4 regions of the Paenibacillus favisporus genome follow, and region 1 is predicted to be linked to each of the others. Evidence: predicted binding sites of a transcription regulator. Region 1 holds the regulator's gene; each other region holds the start of a gene.
What was found. The regulator Rex, encoded in region 1, represses fermentation and respiration genes when NADH is low (regulators of the CRP and FNR family bind a similar motif). The targets are predictions, from matches to a motif close to TTGTGAAATATTTCACAA.
Positions count from the first base shown of each region.

Region 2: ABID47_RS19990 (helical membrane plugin domain-containing protein) is a predicted target of Rex. The motif match lies at 1,301-1,318, and genes of this name have one in related genera.
Region 3: ABID47_RS05740 (nitrate/nitrite transporter) is a predicted target of Rex. The motif match lies at 2,499-2,516, and genes of this name have one in related genera.
Region 4: ABID47_RS22830 (cytochrome ubiquinol oxidase subunit I) is a predicted target of Rex. The motif match lies at 2,090-2,107, and genes of this name have one in related genera.

Region 1 is NZ_JBEPLV010000001.1:660,965-665,453, reverse strand. It holds gene ABID47_RS03260 (amidohydrolase) at 1-662, opposite strand, end outside; gene ABID47_RS03255 (redox-sensing transcriptional repressor Rex) at 616-1,302, opposite strand; gene dinG (ATP-dependent DNA helicase DinG) at 1,419-4,280, opposite strand; gene ABID47_RS03245 (tetratricopeptide repeat protein) at 4,434-4,489, opposite strand, start outside.
Region 2 is NZ_JBEPLV010000004.1:469,483-473,971, reverse strand. It holds gene ABID47_RS20000 (TetR/AcrR family transcriptional regulator) at 1-406, shown strand, start outside; gene ABID47_RS19995 (CcdC family protein) at 531-1,049, shown strand; gene ABID47_RS19990 (helical membrane plugin domain-containing protein) at 1,502-1,933, shown strand; gene ABID47_RS19985 (NAD(P)/FAD-dependent oxidoreductase) at 1,973-3,151, shown strand; gene ABID47_RS19980 (FUSC family protein) at 3,248-4,489, opposite strand, start outside.
Region 3 is NZ_JBEPLV010000001.1:1,220,317-1,224,805, forward strand. It holds gene narI (respiratory nitrate reductase subunit gamma) at 1-176, shown strand, start outside; gene ABID47_RS05725 (GAF domain-containing protein) at 227-691, shown strand; gene ABID47_RS05730 (sensor histidine kinase) at 688-1,773, shown strand; gene ABID47_RS05735 (response regulator transcription factor) at 1,770-2,417, shown strand; gene ABID47_RS05740 (nitrate/nitrite transporter) at 2,578-4,131, shown strand; gene moaA (GTP 3',8-cyclase MoaA) at 4,175-4,489, shown strand, end outside.
Region 4 is NZ_JBEPLV010000005.1:319,417-323,905, reverse strand. It holds gene cydB (cytochrome d ubiquinol oxidase subunit II) at 1-546, opposite strand, end outside; gene ABID47_RS22830 (cytochrome ubiquinol oxidase subunit I) at 530-1,942, opposite strand; gene ABID47_RS22825 (hypothetical protein) at 2,228-2,710, opposite strand; gene ABID47_RS22820 (hypothetical protein) at 2,991-3,293, opposite strand; gene ABID47_RS22815 (iron ABC transporter permease) at 3,355-4,489, opposite strand, start outside.

The sequences.
Region 1 (4,489 bases):
GGCAGATCCAGGTCATGCGCCGCCTGAACGAACTTCTCAATAAAATCAGGAGGGCATGTGTACGGGGCATGCGGAGAAATCATCGCTGTGATCCGGCCGTCTGCCTGCCCGTGCCAGTCCTTGGCGAACTGAATGGCTTCGTTCAGCTTGTGCCGCTGCACATCCTCCGGGCACAGACCGATGACACCGCGGGTCAGGGCTGCGCGCATGCCGGATTCAGTCACCACTTTGCCTACCTGATCCATATGATCGTACATATCGAGGAACGTCGTCGTGCCGCCCTTCAGCATTTCAAGCACGGACAGCGAAGTCCCCCAGTAGACGTCACTGGACGTGAATTTCGCTTCCATCGGCCACATTTTTTCCTGCAGCCATTCCTGGAGCACCATGTCATCTCCGTAACCGCGCAGCAGCGACATGGCGGTATGTCCATGGGTGTTGATCAGGCCCGGCATAAAAAATAAATGCGTGCCGTCGACGACCTGTACGCCCTCCTCCAGCTGCGGCTCCTCTTCACCGATATAGGTGATGCGGTCGCCCTCAATGACCATCCAGCCATGCAGTACAGGCTGCTCCGGCCGCAAAACGGCAAAGCTGCCGTTCTTGATTGCCCATTTAGGATTGGCGCTCCGGCTGCTCGAGCTCTTCAAATTGTCCGTCATCTTCCGTGTCGTCCTTTCCGTTGTTCAAATAATAAGCGAGGCTGAGCAAATCCGTCGTAAAATCGGCGGCGTGTATCCGAATGCTTGCCGGTGCCTTCAGAATCGTCGGTGCAAAATTCAGAATCGCCTCGATCCCGGCCGCGATCAGCTGATCGGCGACGTTTTGCGCTTCGAAATCCGGGACGGTAATGATCCCGATCCGGATATTTTTGCTTTGTATCGTTTCTTTCAGCTCATCCATGGCCTGTACCGTCAAGGTGTTGATGCGCGTGCCGATTTTGGACGGATTGGCGTCAAACACGGCTACGATCTTCATATTTTCCTTCAGGTAAAAGTTATAGTTGGACAAAGCTTGACCAAGATTCCCCGCTCCAACCAGCACCGCGTTGATCTGCTGGTCCAAATTCAGAATTTGACGGATCTTCTCGATGAGATAGGACACGTCATACCCTATCCCCTTACGGCCAAAATCCCCGAAATACGCCAAATCCTTGCGGATCTGCGCCGGGTTGAGATCCAGCTTCTGCCCGAGCTCCTGGGAGGAGACCGTGGCCACCTCCCGTTTGTTCAGCTCATTTAGATATCTAAGATATATAGGCAATCTGCGGACAACCGCCTCGGATATTTTCTCCGATTTCATGCATGTTCCCCCTATTGAACGGCTTGAATATTTATTTGGTTATATAGATTGAACTAAAGTTTTGCATTGAACTTCCTGTTCTAACCGCTTTAGTTCATTCTATCTAATGGACTCATTTAAGACACACCGTCCTGATGAAGCCATTCAGAGATACGCGGAACCATCTGGTCTGTCTGCATATGCTCCATTTTCGGTCCAGGCAGCGAGTACAGGAAGTACTTCCCGTAATACGATTCAATGACGCGCGTATCGTATACGATGACGATGCCCCGGTCATGGGCGGTGCGGACCAGCCGCCCGAAGCCCTGCTTGAAGCGGATGACGGCCTGCGGGACCGACAGCTTCATAAACGGGTTCTTCTTCTGGCGCTGCAGCAGCTCGCTCTTCGCTTCCACCAGCGGATGGTTCGGCGGCTGGAACGGGAGCCGGACGATGGCCAGGCACGTCAGTGCTTCACCCGGGATGTCAACGCCTTCCCAGAAGCTGCTCGTTCCAAGCAGCACCGAAGCGCTGCTGTCCGTAAACCGCCGGATCAGCTTCGTGCGGCTGCCGCTGTCTACGCCCTGTCCAAGCACGGCGATGTCGCTTTGTGCAAGGGCTTCTTTCAGCGGCTCGTATACCTGGCGCAGCATGCGGTACGAGGTGAACAGCACCAGCATCCGGCCGTGGGTCGCGATCGCGGCGTCCGCCAGTGAGCGGGCCAGCGTTTCGACAAACAGGGCGTCCCCGACGCTTCCCTTCACGCTTGGAAAATCCCGCGGGATGACGAGCAGCGCCTGGTCCCTGTACCGGAACGGGGACGGAAGCTGGACCGTCACAAGACGTCCGCTGTCCTGGTCCTCCTGCAGTCCAAGGTTATCGATCATATACTGGAACGATTTATCTACGGATAAGGTGGCGGACGTCAGGATGACGCTCTTTTTCTTGTCAAAAAACAGCTCCTTGAGCTGCTTGCTGACGTCAACCGGAACAGCGTACAGCTGGAGCGATTTGCTGCGGAAATGGCCGCTCGCTTCCATCCAGTACACGACGGTTTCGTCGTTCAGCGTCATAAAGAACCGGAGATTCTCCCGCTCGGAGCTGAGGTCCTTGAGCAGCCCGCCGATATCGGTGATCAGGCTGTCGGAACCGTAATCATCCTGCTCCTCCTTGTATTCGGCCAGCATCTTTTCGCCTTTGCGGACGATTTCCCCTACCGTGACAAAAATCTGGTTTTCGAGCGCCGCCAGCGTCTCCCACTCTTTCGGCTTTTTCCCCGGCTGAAGGCGTAGCGTATACTGGCCGCCGTCGCCGGGAGCAGCGTCGCTCCGTTCCGGAAGCAGGCCGAAGAGCAATTCGCTCAGCTTGTCCCAGTGCTCTTTGACATCGACCAAATCCTCGCTCATCCGGTCGATCACGGCGGTCCATTCACCGGCCTGCTCATAGGCCGACGATTGAAGCAGCTGGCGAAGCGCCGGCAGCTGCCCGCTCCGGGCGTCCTTATAGAGCCGTGTCAGCGTATGGACGACCGTAAAGTACTTCAAATGTAGTCCGAGATGCTTGCCGGCAACGTCTTCCAGGTGATGGGCTTCGTCGATCACGAGCCGCTCGTAGGAAGGCAGCAGCTGATGGCCTGCCTTGACGTCCGTAAACAGCTTGGAATGGTTCGTTATGACGACATCCGCGATTCCGGCTTCATGCTTGGCCCGGTGGTAATAGCACTTGCGGAACCAAGGGCAGGCACGGCCCTGACAGGAGTCCGAGTCGCTGCTTACCGTCTCCCAGAAGTCTCCCGCACGGCCGCCGAGGCTCAGCTCCTCGTCATCACCCGATTCGGTCTGGGCGAGCCAGACGATCATCTGGGCGGCCGTGATGGTGTCTTCCTTCGGATTGATAAAGTCTCTTCTGTTTATTTTATGTTCAAATTTTCTCAAACACAAATAGTGCTGTCTGCCCTTGAACACGGCTGCCTTGAAAGGAAATGGCACGACCTGCGTCAAGAGTGGGATATCCCGCTCCCGGAGCTGCTCCTGCAGGTTGATCGTATGCGTGCTGACCATCACCTTCTGGTCCTGCTTCACGCTCTGATAAATCGAGGGGATCAGGTATCCGAGCGACTTGCCCGTCCCGGTCCCGGCTTCGATCAGCAGATGCTTGTCCTGATCCAGCGCATTCATCACCTGGTCGAACATGATCGTCTGCGGCTCACGTTCCTCGTAATGAGGCATAATATCGCGCAGCCGTTTTTCGATCTCGGCCAAATATTCCTTAAACTCGACGCCTTTGAGCGGATTGTCGTCCACTTCGTCGCGCGGCGGGGCCATTTCGGTCCAGTCATCCACCTTAAGCGCCAGCTGGCGGTAAAAGGTGTGGCTGTTCAGATCTTGAGCGGGTTCCCGCTCCTTTTCCTGGCAGAGGCCGTCGAAATACCAGCCGAGGTCGCTGTCCTCATCGGCAAACAGCTCGGCCAGCCGCTGCAGCGTAATCAACGGCAGGCCGTTCAGCTCATCCAGGCACTTCAGCAGAACGTATGCCGTCGCCAAAGCGTCGCTGTCGGCCTGATGCGGCCGGTCATGCTGAAGACCGAAGTGTCCGGTTACCATGCCCAGCTGATAGGAAGTCAGCGAAGGGAAGCAAATTTTGAGCAGGTCGAGCGTGTCCAAAATCCGCCCAGAGAACGGCAAATAACCGCACCGGTCGAGTGCGTTTTGCAAAAAATTAAAATCGAATGCTACATTATGCCCCACCAGGACCACGTCGTCGAGCAGCGGCACGAGCTCCATCATCATTTCTTCCAGGGCCGGAGCTGCGGCCACATCCTCATTCGTAATGCCGGTAAGTCCCGTAATAAACGGAGGGATTTCGATACCCGGGTTGACATAAGAGCCATACACCTTTGAAATCGTCCCATCCTCTTCTATAATGGCAAGTCCAACTTGAATAATTTCGTCTGCGGACTGGTTGCCTGTCGTTTCGAAGTCAAGTACGGCAAATTTCATGATTCCTAAATCCTTTCGTCCAGTCTCCTTAACAGCATAACAGAAGATTTCACATTTGAAAATTCAAGGAAGGAAAAACTTGAACTTCCGGTTCTATAGAAAAAGACGACACCCGGCGCTTTCCGTGCAGCGGGCATCGTCTTCTCACATGCATTACATCAGCGATATTAACTGGCTTCCATACTGAAGCTGACCGCACTGTTGCTGGC
Region 2 (4,489 bases), on a different contig from region 1:
GCGCAGTGCGCTTGCCGCCTATTGCATGCAGCATCTGGTCGATTTGATGCGCGATGCGGTCATCGGCAAATCGGGCGAGGAAGCGATTCTGAGCTTGAGCACAAGCTACTTGACATTTGCCCGCCAGCGCCCCGGCCTCTATGAGGCCTTTTACAAAATCGAAGCGTCGGATTCCCCGGAGACCGGAAAGCTGGGTGAGCAGCTGTTGAGCATCTTTATCCGGGTTCTCGAACCCTACGGTCTCGGGGAACAGAACACCTTGCATACGATCCGCGGTCTGCGGAGCCTCCTGCACGGCTTCGCCTCCCTGGAACAGAACAATGGCTTTCAGATGAAGCTCGATTTTGACGAGAGCCTGCATTTTGTTATGAGAGCCTTTCTGAAAGGACTGGAATCCGGCGCATAACTGCCCGGCAGGCTTGCCCTCAAGGCCCGGTAAAGATGTCATATGACGTTCAAGTTTACTTCTCTATTTGTGTGATATACTATTAGATGTGATAAATGATATTGACAAGAGGGGAGTCCTTGACGTGCCTCATATCAGTCCCTTGTATTTGCAAATTGGAACGACCGTGGGGACGTTGGTTTTGGCCCTGATGACCATATTCATCCGTCTCAAGGCGAGCCACAGACCCGTTACGATAAAGAAAATATTAATTCCGCCGATGGGCATGGCGACCGGTTTCCTGATGTTCGTCGCCCCGGCCGTGAGAATCCCGCTGTGGTGGGCGCTCATCGCCTTTTTAGTCGGCTGGTTCCTGTTCTCCTATCCGCTGATACGCAGCACCAAATTTGAAGTAAGCGGAGGACAGGTCTTTGCACAGCGCTCCAAGAGCTTTATCATTATTCTCTTCGCCCTGCTGGCCGTCCGGATGCTGCTGCACCAGGTGATTGAGGAATATGTATCGATTCCGCAGACCGGCGCCCTGTTCTTCATTCTGGCCTTTGGCATGATCCTCCGCTGGCGGATTTTCATGCTGAGACAGTACCGGAAGTATGCGCCCGCTGCCTTAGAATCGGTATCCGATCCCTTAAATCCGGCGGAATGACCCCATGATCGATACTAAGCCAGATTTGAACGTCTTCCACGCAGGGTTTCCTGCCCGGGGCAAACGATAAGCCAATTTCCTTAAGATAAGGAGATTGGCTTTTTTGATATCAGAAGATTTCCTCAAAAAATAAACCCGCCAATGCATAACGCCAGGCCGTTTGGAAAATGCTTAAAACGAATGAAATAAGCGGGTCCGCTGCGCTGGACGCCCTGCCTGCAAGCTCTTTTCCAATCGATGGCGGCGATACCATGTATATTTTTTCACATTTCTTTCGTAAAGTGGTCCTTTTTACGATCATTTATGTTAACATTAGGAGGACGATAGTGACTAGGCCTTTTCGGACGGAAAAGGTCTTGTGGCTTGTAGATACTCCTTCGAAGGGAGTCTATGAGCTCCTTTTCATTATAAAAATACTTAAGCACAACTGCTTACGCAAAGGAGAAATGGACATGTCAGAAGCAATTTCTGAACAAGAGACACAAAACGTGTCTGTCGGCAAGGAACAAAACGACGTGCTGGACCAGCTGCTCAAACCTGAGGTGCAGGAATCCCTTACGATTCTGGTCGACCAGCTTCCAAAGCTGACTGAGCTTGTGAATCTATTGACAAAGTCTTATGACTTCGCTCAAACCGTCGCTACCGACAAAGTGCTGAAGAGCGACACCGTCGGCGCGATCACCGAAATTGTGGAGCCTGTGAAGCATTCGGTGAAGAACATCGCCGCTACTGTCATCGAAGCGAAAGACCGCGCTGAAGACAGCAACGAAGTGATCGGTCTTTTTGGTCTGCTTAAAATGCTGAAGGATCCGCAAGCTCAAAAAATCTTCCGGTTCCTGAACGCTTACCTTCAAATCTCTGCGGAAAAAGCAAAACAACAATAATCTTTTATACATCTAACCAGTAAGGACGGAGGAAAAACCATGTCAAAACATATTGTCATTTTGGGTGCCGGTTACGGCGGCTTGCTTGCCGCTCTGACCGTACGCAAATATATGAACAAAGATCAAGCACGGGTTACGGTCGTGAACCAATACCCTACGCACCAAATCATTACCGAGCTGCACCGTCTGGCTGCAGGCAGCATTGCTGAGAAAGCGATCGCTATGCCGCTCGAAAAACTGTTCAAGGGCAAAGAAGTCGACCTGAAGATCGCAACGGTCAACTCTTTCTCCGTAGACAGCAAAGAAATCAAACTTTCCGACGGTTCCAGCCTGTCTTACGACGCTTTGGTTGTCGCACTCGGAAGTAAAACGGCTTACTTCGGCATTCCAGGGCTCGAGCAGTACAGCTTCGTGCTGAAGTCTGCTGAAGACGCGCTGAACATTCATAAGCACATCGAAGACCGCATCCGCGAATACTCCAAAACCAAAAACGAAGCTGACGCAACGATCCTCATCGGCGGCGGCGGCTTGACCGGCGTTGAGCTTGTCGGCGAAATCGCTGATATCATGCCTGGTCTGGCTAAAAAATACGGCGTAAATCCAGCCGAAGTGAAGCTGCTTTTGGTTGAAGCCGGCCCTAAAATCCTGCCTGTGCTGCCTGATCCGCTCATCGAGCGCGCGCAAAGCAGTCTGGAAAAACGCGGCGTAACCTTCCTGACAGGATTGCCTGTAACAAACGTGGAAGGCAACGTGGTTGACCTGAAAGACGGTCAAAAGATCGTAACCAACACCTTCGTATGGACAGGCGGCGTGCAAGGCAACCCGCTCGTAGGCGAATCCGGCCTCGAAGTGAACCGCGGACGCGCTACCGTCAACGAATTCCTGCAATCCACTTCCCATCCGGACGTGTTTGTGGCTGGGGACAGCGCCGTTGTATTTGATCCAAGCGGACGCCCACAACCGCCAACCGCGCAAATCGCTTGGCAAATGGGCGAGCTGATCGGCTACAACCTGTATGCCCTGCTCGAAAACCATGCGTTCGAAACATTTGCTCCGGTGAACTCCGGTACGCTTGCAAGCCTTGGCCGTAAAGATGCCGTGGCTACCATCGGCGAAAGCAACACGGCCCTCAAAGGTCTGCCTGCATCCCTGATGAAGGAAGCAAGTAACATCCGTTACCTGTCTCACATCAAAGCTCTCTACACTTTGGCTTACTAATCTGTAAACCATCGTTTGACGCATTAAACCAAACAGCCCTCTTTCCAAGGCATTTGCCATGGAAGAGGGCTGTTTTGTGTTGGGATTGGTGCCCGCTCACCTGCCGTTCAGCGCATGCCGGAGATCGGCGAGCTCCTGCCCGATATCCGGCACCAGCGGCAGCTCCAGCCCGTCGGTTCCCTCCGGCCCTTCTTCCGTCTCCCGCCGCTGCTCTGCGGACTGGGCCATTTTCTCGAGATGGAGCAGCACCGCTCCCAGTTCCTGGTCAGGCAGGACGGGCCGGAGGGCGCTCAGCGCGTAGGAGTTCAGCACGTACCCGAACTGATCCAGCGACCAGATGACGGGCAGCAGCTTCTCCAGCTCCTCCTCACTGCGCGGAATCTCGCCGAGCGCGGTCTGGTACACCGTCCTCAGATTGGACAGGTGCCGCCGCATGGAGCGCTGCTGGAGGATGAGGCTCAGCCTCGCTGCGGCACTCGCAGGCTGCCGAATGAACAGCAGCGCCAGAAACTGCGCCTGGCTGCGGATCGTCCGGCCGAGAAGGTACGGAATCCGGCTGGAAGCCGAGCGGCTGCCGACCAGCAGCACACCGATCAGGCCGATAACGCTGCCGACGAGCACGTCGGTCAGCCTGGCGCCGGCAAAATAGCCGAAGTTATGTATCCGGGTATTGGTCTCCGCCATCAGCAGTGCGTTGGGCGTGATGAACAGCATGGCCAGGGCGTAGTTGCGCACGATCAGCAGTTCCGTAAAAAAGGTGAACAGCATGATCGCTATGGATACGACGAAGCCCTCCGGGTGGGTCCACAATATCGCGCTCGCGATGAGGATGCCGAGTATCGTTCCGAGGGATCGCTGAATCGCCCGGTGAAAGGTGGCGATGACGGTGGCTCCGAGCATCACCGAAGCACAGGAGAGCGGCACCCAGTAGGACCGGTTCAGCTGAAACGCATACGCGGCAGCGGCAGCCACCATCAAAATGACACCGAACCGGATCGCCTGCAGAAATACGATCGAGTCCTTATCCAAATTGCCCTCCAGGATGCTCCGCACCGGCGTGCGGGTCAGCTTACGGCGGTCCTGCTCCCCCTCGGGTTCCGCATCGCTAAAAATAGCATCCAGCTGCCCAACAAGGTCCCTCAGATCCCGGATGCGGGGATCCGGGTCGTCCGGCAGCGGCGTTCGAACCCATGCATCCGGCTGCCCGCACCCTTCCCCTGCCCTTCTGACTGCGGCGCTGAGCTCGGGCGGCAGCTTCTCCCCCACGGCCAACGGAATTTTGTCCGTAATCAGATAAATGTGGTGCGCAAGCGAGTACATCTGCGACAACCGGCGCGG
Region 3 (4,489 bases), 560 kb from region 1:
CGGATGCAGCGCTGATGGTAAATGTGCCGCTGTCGTTCAAGATTCACATTCTGGCAGGATTCGGGATTTTCGCGCTGTGGCCGTTTACCCGGCTCGTGCACGTATGGAGCGTTCCGTTGAATTATGTAGGCAGAAGATATATCCTTTATAGGAAGCACCGCAATTATGAATCGTAGACCAAAGAAGGCGAACAGCCTTCTTTTCTACATCAAGGGGAGCTATGGCCATGAAGAATCAGCCGAACTATCAATACCAAGCGGAAATCGAAAAGCTCCGGGACCGGTTTCAATTCGATTTCGTGTCCCTGGCTCTGGTTCAGCCGGCTGAGGACCGATTCGTATTGACCTGGCAATATGCCTCCGGCAACATGAACGACCGCTATAAGCGGATTGTGCTGCATTCAGGGAAAGGCATTGCGGGCATCGTATTCAAAACCGGCAAGCCGATGCTGATCCAAAATGTGAACACCGATATCGAATCCCGGGATTTGTTTAATTATCCGATCATCGTGGCGGAGCAGCTGAAGAGCCTCGGGGCTATCCCGCTGTGGGAAGCAGCGCGGGTTCAGGGCGTCTTGCTGGTGGGCTACCGCGCGGAGAACCGCCTGACCCAAGCAGCCTTCGATCAGTTCCAGGAGGGACTTGGCAGGGAATTTGGCGCTTTTCATGCGAGGGAGGTGGGACAGCCTTGATTCGGATGACAGATGAACATTTAAATGATCTTCTGAAGAAGATGTATGCGAACAGCATGGAGGCGATCTTTTTTATCGATGAAAAAGGCAGCGTCGTCGCCATGAACCCGGCCGCGGAGAATATACTGGATATCGACGTGATCGAACGGATGCAGTCCGGCGTCGACGATTCCTTCTGCCAGGCCTGCAAGGGCTACACGGACGAAAAAGACCAGATTTCGTGCTCCAAATGCTATTTGGACTATCCGAAAGGGGATTTCTCCTCATTCCAGGTCTATCTCAAAACAAGGGGCGAAGGCGTCGTTCCTTATGCAGCCAGCTATCATACCATCGACGAGGAGCGGGGAATCCGCGTGCTCATGCTGTTGGATCTGACTAAACAGCAGAAGACGCAGGAGATGCTCCAGCGCTCGAATCTGCTGAAATACGTCATTAAAGCGCAGGAGGATGAGCGAAAGCGGATATCCCGGGAACTGCACGACAGCGTCGCCCAGGAGCTGCTGAGCTCGCTTGTGGACCTGCGCGTGGTCAAATATATGGAGGTTGGCGAAGATGTGCTGAAGAAGCTGCAGCAGACTGAAGTGTCGCTGACTCGGCTGCTGGACGACATCCGCCATTTGTCCGTGGAGCTGCGGCCCGCCTCGCTCGATGACCTGGGGCTGGAAGCGGCGTTCCGCTCGCATTTCAAATGGATCGAGAAAAACTACGGCCTGCTCGTCGATTTCTCGGCGGAGCTGTCCGCGGCCCGTTACGGCAGCGAGATCGAGACCGTGGTCTACCGCGTATGCCAGGAAGCCGTCCTGAACGCGCTGAAATACGCCGGTACAGACGAGGTGCATGTCCGGTTATGCGAAGAGGACGGGGTCCTGCAGCTGACCGTCAAGGATGACGGAACCGGATTCAATATGAATGAGAATGAAGCCAAGGGCACCGGCCTTGGCTTATACGGGATGCGTGAGCGTGCCGAACTTGTCGGCGGCCAGTTCATGCTGTATTCGGCCATCGGCGGAGGGACGAAGGTGGAGCTGCGCATTCCGTGTTCAGAGGAGAACGAGAGGGAGAGGGAGACCGATACACGATGAAAATTGTCATAGCGGATGATCATGCGGTGGTCCGGAGCGGCTTTTCCATGATTCTGAACTATCAGGAGGATATGGAAGTCGTGGCGACGGCCGCTGACGGCATGGAGGCTTACGCCATGGTGGCAAAGCATCAACCGGACGTGCTGCTGATGGACCTCAGCATGCCTCCGGGCGAGAGCGGCCTGATTGCCACGGGCAAGATCAGCAATGATTTTCCCAATACGAAAATACTGATCCTTACCATGTACGATGACGACGACTATTTGTTCCATGTGCTGAAAAACGGCGCCTCCGGCTACGTGCTCAAAAACGCGCCTGATGAAGAGCTGGTCTCGGCCATCCGGATGGTACATAAGGGAGGAACCTACATCCATCCGCAAATGGCCACGTCCCTGGTTCGGGAGTATATTAAAAAGGACAGCGAGAGCGCGGATAACGATCCGTTTAACAGCCTGTCCCCACGGGAAATCGAGATTTTGCCGCTCATCGCCAAAGGCTACGGCAACAAAGAGATTGCGGAGAAGCTGTATGTCTCCGTCAAAACGGTGGAGGCCCATAAGGCCAAAATTATGGAGAAGCTGAACCTGAAAAGCCGCCCGGAGCTGGTGGAGTATGCGCTAAAGAAAAAACTGCTGGATTTCTAGCGTTTTTAAGGATACCGGGTGTTCCAGCCACAGGATATAGGGAAGTTCCCCTGACGAATTCAGGGAACTTCCCTATTATCTTTGTGAATATCGTCACGTACAATAAGGCATGGGGATCAATGAAGTCAGCCATTCATCACGTTCAGAAAAGGTGGTTGAAATGATCAAAAAAGCGCAGCTGCCGCTGCAGACGATGAATTTGGTGCTTGGATTTATGGTATGGGTTATCATTTCCGCATTGCTGCCGTTCATTCGGGAGGACATATCCATCCCGGCGGACCGACTGGCGATCCTGACCGCGATCCCGGTAGTGCTGGGCTCGGTGCTCCGTTTGCCGCTGGGATACTACGCCAACGTCCTGGGCGCACGGATCGTGTTTATCGCAAGCTTTATTCTGCTGCTGTTTCCGGTTTATTTTATCAGCACGGCCACATCCTTTAGGCATCTCGTGATCGGCGGCCTGTTCTTGGGTGTCGGAGGAGCCGTCTTCTCGGTCGGTGTCACCTCGCTCCCTAAATATTATTCGAAAGAAAAGCTGGGCTTGGTTAATGGAATTTACGGAATGGGCAATGTCGGTACAGCCATTACCACCTTTGCCGCACCTGTCATTGCTACGCAAATCGGGTGGGCGCGTACCGTCCAGCTGTATTTAATTCTGCTGCTCGCGTTTGCGGTGCTGAACGTATTCCTGGGTGACCGCAAAGAGACGAAGGTCAAAACGCCGCTCATGGAGCAGATCAAAGGCGTCTATAAAAACGATAAACTGTGGTATTTTTCATTGTTCTATTTCATCACCTTCGGTTCGTTCGTTGCGTTTACGGTATACCTCCCCAACTTCCTGGTTTCGAATTTTGAGCTGGCGAAGGTGGATGCGGGGATGCGCACGGCCGGATTCATCGTGGTGGCGACCTTCTTGCGACCGGTGGGCGGGTGGCTGGCGGACCGTTTTAAGCCGCTGTTCCTGTTAATGGCTGTATTCGTCGGTCTTACGATTGCAGCCATCATCTTGGCGTTCTCTCCGTCGATCGGCCTCTATACCGTAGGATGTTTAACCATCGCGGTAGGCGCCGGACTTGGCAACGGGATCATTTTTAAACTGGTGCCGCTGTACTTCAACAAGCAGGCGGGGATCGTGAACGGGATCGTGTCGATGATGGGCGGCCTTGGCGGCTTCTTCCCGCCGCTGATGCTTTCCTTTATCCATTCGGTGACCGGTCAGTATTCGATCGGTTTCATGGCGCTCTCCCAAATTGCGCTCGCCAGCCTCGTCATCGTCGTTTGGATGTATTACCAGGATAAATTGGCCGTTTCTTCGGAAGTGTTCAATTCCACAGGGCAAGGTATTCTCGTAACGGACCTGAGTGGAAAAATCCATGCCGTGAACCCGGCATTCACGAAGCTGACGGGCTACACGGAGGAGGAAGTGATCGGCAAAAATCCGAGCATCCTGAAGTCCGGCCGTCAATCCGGTGAATTTTACAGCACGATGTGGGCGGAAATCAAGGAGCGGGGAAGCTGGCAAGGGGAGATCTGGAACCGTCGAAAAAATGGCGAGGAGTATTTAGAGTTATTAATCATTAATGCCGTTAAAGATGATGCCGGAGACGTTATCCAATATGTCGGAACGTTCAGCGATATTACGAACAAGCCTACAAACGACCGCTATGGAGGCGGAAGTTCAAAGCTGAAAACCAGTCCGCAGCTGCAAGGATAAAGCGGGCTGAAGCATGTACGGCTATACGAAGGAGGAAGGAAACATGGCGGTAAACCCTCAGTTGGATCAGCTGGCAAGACCGATGCGCGACCTGCGGATTTCCGTGACAGACCGATGCAACTTCCGCTGCACGTACTGCATGCCGAAGGAGATCTTCGGGGATGACTATGCCTTCATGCCCAAGGAGCAGCTGCTGTCATTTGAGGAAATTACACGGGCAGCCAAGGTATACGCATCGCTTGGCATACGAAAGATTCGCCTGACCGGCGGTGAGCCCCTGCTGCGTCGTGGACTTCCCGAGCTCATTCGTATGCTTGCTGCTATTCCGGGGATTGATGATATCGGGCTGACGACGAAC
Region 4 (4,489 bases), on a different contig from region 1:
CGTAAACATCAGTCCGTGCACGAGGCAGAGCACTACCATGGTGAGCCCGCCGACCACGGAATACAGGTTGACGATGTCGCCGAAGAAGCTGGCTTTCATCTCCATCGCCTGGTCGATCGGCAGCCCCCGGATCAGGTCGGCGAAGACGACGCCGAGCAGCAGCGGCGGCAGCAGACTGCCGATGAAGATGACGACATCCCACGTTTTTTTCCAAGCAGCGGTCTGCACCTTGCCGCGGAATTCAAAAGCCACCCCACGCCCGATCAGGGCGAGCAGCAGGAGCACCAGCGGTGTGTAAAATCCGCTGAACAGCGTCGCGTACCAGTTCGGAAATGCGGCGAACATCGCACCGCCGGCCGTCAGCAGCCACACCTCGTTGGCATCCCAGAAGGGGCCGATCGAATTGATCAGCACCCGGCGCTCCGTATCGTTTTTGGCGAGAATGCCCGTGGACATCCCGACCCCGAAGTCAAAACCCTCCAGAAAGAAAAACCCGATAAACAGGACAGCTACAAGGACAAACCACAGCTCATTGAGAGACAGCATGCGGAACTCCCTCCTTATCAAATGGATCGGCCGACTCATTCGAATGAGCAGCGTTGTCGGCGTACGGTCCTTTCTTGATGACGCGGACGAACAGATACACCATGACCACCGCCAGAATGGCGTAAATGGCCGTAAAAGCAATGATGGAGAACAATACCTGACCGGCCGTGACGCTCGGCGACACCCCGTCGGCGGTCGTCATCAGCCCGAATACGGTCCAAGGCTGGCGTCCAATCTCCGTCATGATCCAGCCCGACGTATTGGCGATAAACGGCAGCGAAATGGCAAACAGCATCAGGCGCATAAACCAGGTGTTGCGGTTGTCGAGCTTTTTGCGTGCCGCAAGATAGACGCCGTACAAGCTGAGCACAATGAGCAGCGAGCCGCTGGCCACCATGATGCGGAAGCTCCAGAAGGTTGTGCGCACCGGAGGAATGTAATCCCCGGGGCCGTACTGCTGTTCATACTGGGACTGCAGCTCCTTCATCCCCGTCACTTCGCCGGAAAACTTGCTGTAAGACAAGAAGCTGAGCAGGTAGGGAATTTGGAATTCCCCGGTATTGGTCTGATTTTTCGTATCGATAAATGCGGTGACCGTCCACGGCGCGGGATCGCTGCTCGTTTCCCAGAGCGCTTCGGTCGCAGCCATTTTCATCGGCTGGGTCTTCACCAAATATTGCGCCTGCTGATGGCCCACCAGTGCCACGCCGATCGAGGACACAAGCCCGATGATCACCGCGATGACAAAAGATTTTTTGAAAAAGGCGGTATCCTGCTTCTTCAGCAGCTTGTAGGCGCTGACCCCGGTGACCAGAAAGGCCCCGGTCATAAAAGCCGCCAGAATCGTGTGCGGGAACTCCAGCAGCAGCTGGCCGTTCGTAATCAAAGCTAGAAAGTCGTTCATCTCGGCGCGGCCGTTATGGATCGTAAAACCGACCGGACGCTGCATAAAGGAGTTGGCCGCCAAAATCCAGAACGCCGACATCACCGTGCCGAACGCGACCAGCCAGATGCAGATCATGTGGACCTTTTTGGACAGGCGCTCCCATCCGAAAATCCACAGGCCGATAAACGTCGATTCGAGGAAAAACGCAAGCAGCGCTTCGATCGCCAGCGGCGCCCCGAAGACGTCACCTACAAAGCGGGAGTAAGCCGACCAGTTCATTCCGAACTGGAACTCCTGCAAAATCCCTGTCACCACGCCGACGGCGAAGTTGATCAGGAACAGCTTCCCCCAAAATTTAGCCATTCGTTTGTACTCTTCTTTGCCTTTGACGACATACATCGTTTCCATGATCGCGATCGTGAACACCAGTCCAATGGACAGCGGCACGAAAAAAAAGTGAAAAATCGTCGTCGCGGCAAACTGGATACGTGAGAGCATAACTACATCCATCGTCTCTTCCCTCTTTCCTGTCGTTATTCTTAAAACCCGCCTAACAGGTTCCGATAACTTGGCTTCATCGTTTCTTCCTGTATCATGGCAGACTTTGAATCCGAATATTGTGATAAATGTCACAATACAAAGCCCAAATCTTCGATTTTGTGAAATTAGTCACAAAATATTTAAAAATGAGGCCCCTCAAGCACAAAAAAGACGCCCGCACCTTTCGGCGCAGCCGTCCAATTCTTCAGTTCCTCTATATATGTTGCCTGCTTCAGGCTCGTTCGTGAAATCATGCTAGTCCCGTGCCACATAGTATTTATTGGTCATGTACCAGGCATCGCCCTTATCAGTCGGCACTCTGCCCTTCTTCTTGTCCAAAAATACGATTTCCTTGCACTTGGAACAATACCATTTGGTCGTGTAGTATTGGGAAAAGGTCGTGTAAGTCGTACCGCATTTGCAATCGACTTTGAAGTACACCCGATTTTCTTCGTACGCCTTCGAGAGCTGATCCGTGTTGTCGGGCTCCGAAGAAGATACTACGGGCTTGATCAGTTCAGCGTAATTGGAGAACCGATTATGCACTTTAAAATCGGCGACCAGCTCCGGATTCAGGCCGAAAAACTCCTTACCGATCGCTGTGATGAATTTCGCATCTGTGCGATAGCACTCGATCCATTCCTGAATCTGCTTATTGGATAAAGGTACAGTTCCTTTAATGCCGCTATTCAAGGTGTAGGTCATGATGCTCAAATTCTCATTGTCTTCATAGAACATTAATTCGGAAACCTCCTTATGATTTCAATTAATAATGTACTACTTCTGAGGGACAGAATCAAAGTGAGAAATAGTGCCAAGTGCCGGAAATATAAAAAAGCCCCCTTCCGGGGGCCTTCCAAAGCGGGAAACCCGCAGCTGCCGGATGTAGAGCGCTTTAATGCGGCATGCGTGCGGCTTCATTTTTTGTATGAAATTACGACAAAAGGATAACATTTACCAGCCGTTTTGTCGAAATCCGCCTGGTGTAAACGGTTGTTAGCCGCAGAACCAAGTCCGATCATAGACGACGGAATGGGCCGGGATACGGACCGTGTGGGTAGTGTGGATGCGGAACATGATGGTGACGGCCGTCCGCCAGCGCAATCACCAGCAGATCAAACAGTACGAGCGGCAGAATGAAAGGAAAAAACGAGATATGCGCCTTTCCGGGACTGCTCGAGACCGAGGAAACCTTCAGATATACCTTGGAACTGCTGACCTTGACGATCTTACCGTAGAACGTGCTTCCGTACTTCGTCTTGATCTTTACCCGGCGGTTCATATACTTCTTGGCAGCCGAATAATGCTTGGATGTCGTCATGCGTCTCACCCCCTTCACCCCAGCTTATTCCAGCAGAGGCGAAGGGAGCCGGGGCGGAAGGCTATTTCCTGAGCCGGTTGGAGCGGAACATCAGAAAGAGCAGATAAGGCGTTCCGATGACCGCTGCGACAAGACCGACCGGAATTTCCTTGGGGGCGATCAGCAGCCGGCCGACGATATCGGATACGACCATCAACAGGCCCCCGAGCAGCGCCGACAGCACGACCGCGCGCCGGGTATGATGCCCGGTCAGCAGGCGGACGGCGTGCGGTGCCAGCAGGCCGACGAAACCGACCGTGCCAACGGCCTGAACGACGGCGGCCGCGATGAGCACGCCGATCAGCGCTGTGAGCAGCCGGGCCCGCGTCAGCGCCAGGCCAAGACCCTGGGATACGGCATCGCCGAATCCCAGCAGGTCCGCCCGGCGGCCGATCAGCCAGGCCGCAGGAAGCAGGACGATCAGCAGCGCAGCCAGCCTGATCAAATCGCTCCAGCCGCGGGCATAGACGGTGCCGGCCAGCCAGGCCAGCGCCGGAGCAGCCCCCATGCCGGAGCGGATGACCAGGAACTGGATCGCCGCGGCGCAGGCCGCCGACACGGCGATGCCGACCAGCGTCAGCGTGCTGGTCTCCAGCCCCTTCCGCCAGGACAGCACGCCGACCACGGCTGCCGCGCCCACAGCGCCCACGATGGCCGCAGCCGGCAGCCATCCGCCGGAGGCGGCTGGGAAGAGCACGATCAGCAGCAGCGCCCCAACGCCCGCGCCGGAGGTGACGCCCACCACCGAGGCATCCGCCAGCGGATTGCGGACGGTGCTCTGCAGCATAACGCCGGCCACGGCGAGACCGGCTCCGGCCAGCAGCGATACCAGCAGGCGGGGCAGACGCATATCAAGGATGATATTGCGGTACATCGCCTCCCCGCCGCCGCTCAGGACCGCAAGCGTATCGCGCAGCGGGATGCGCAGGCTGCCTGCCGATATGCCGATGACCGATGCCAGCAGGATCAGCACAATCATAGCGGCAAGCAGCAGCGGGTACGGCGGGCGCTTATGCAGCACGCCGGCGCTCATCCCGCCTCCGCCGTCCGCCGCAGCCGTGCGGCTGGCCCGCAGCGCCAGCCAGATCAGCCACGGCGCGCCGAACAGCGCCGTGACGGCCCCCGCCGGCAGCTCCCCGAGCGTGCCGCGGAACAAC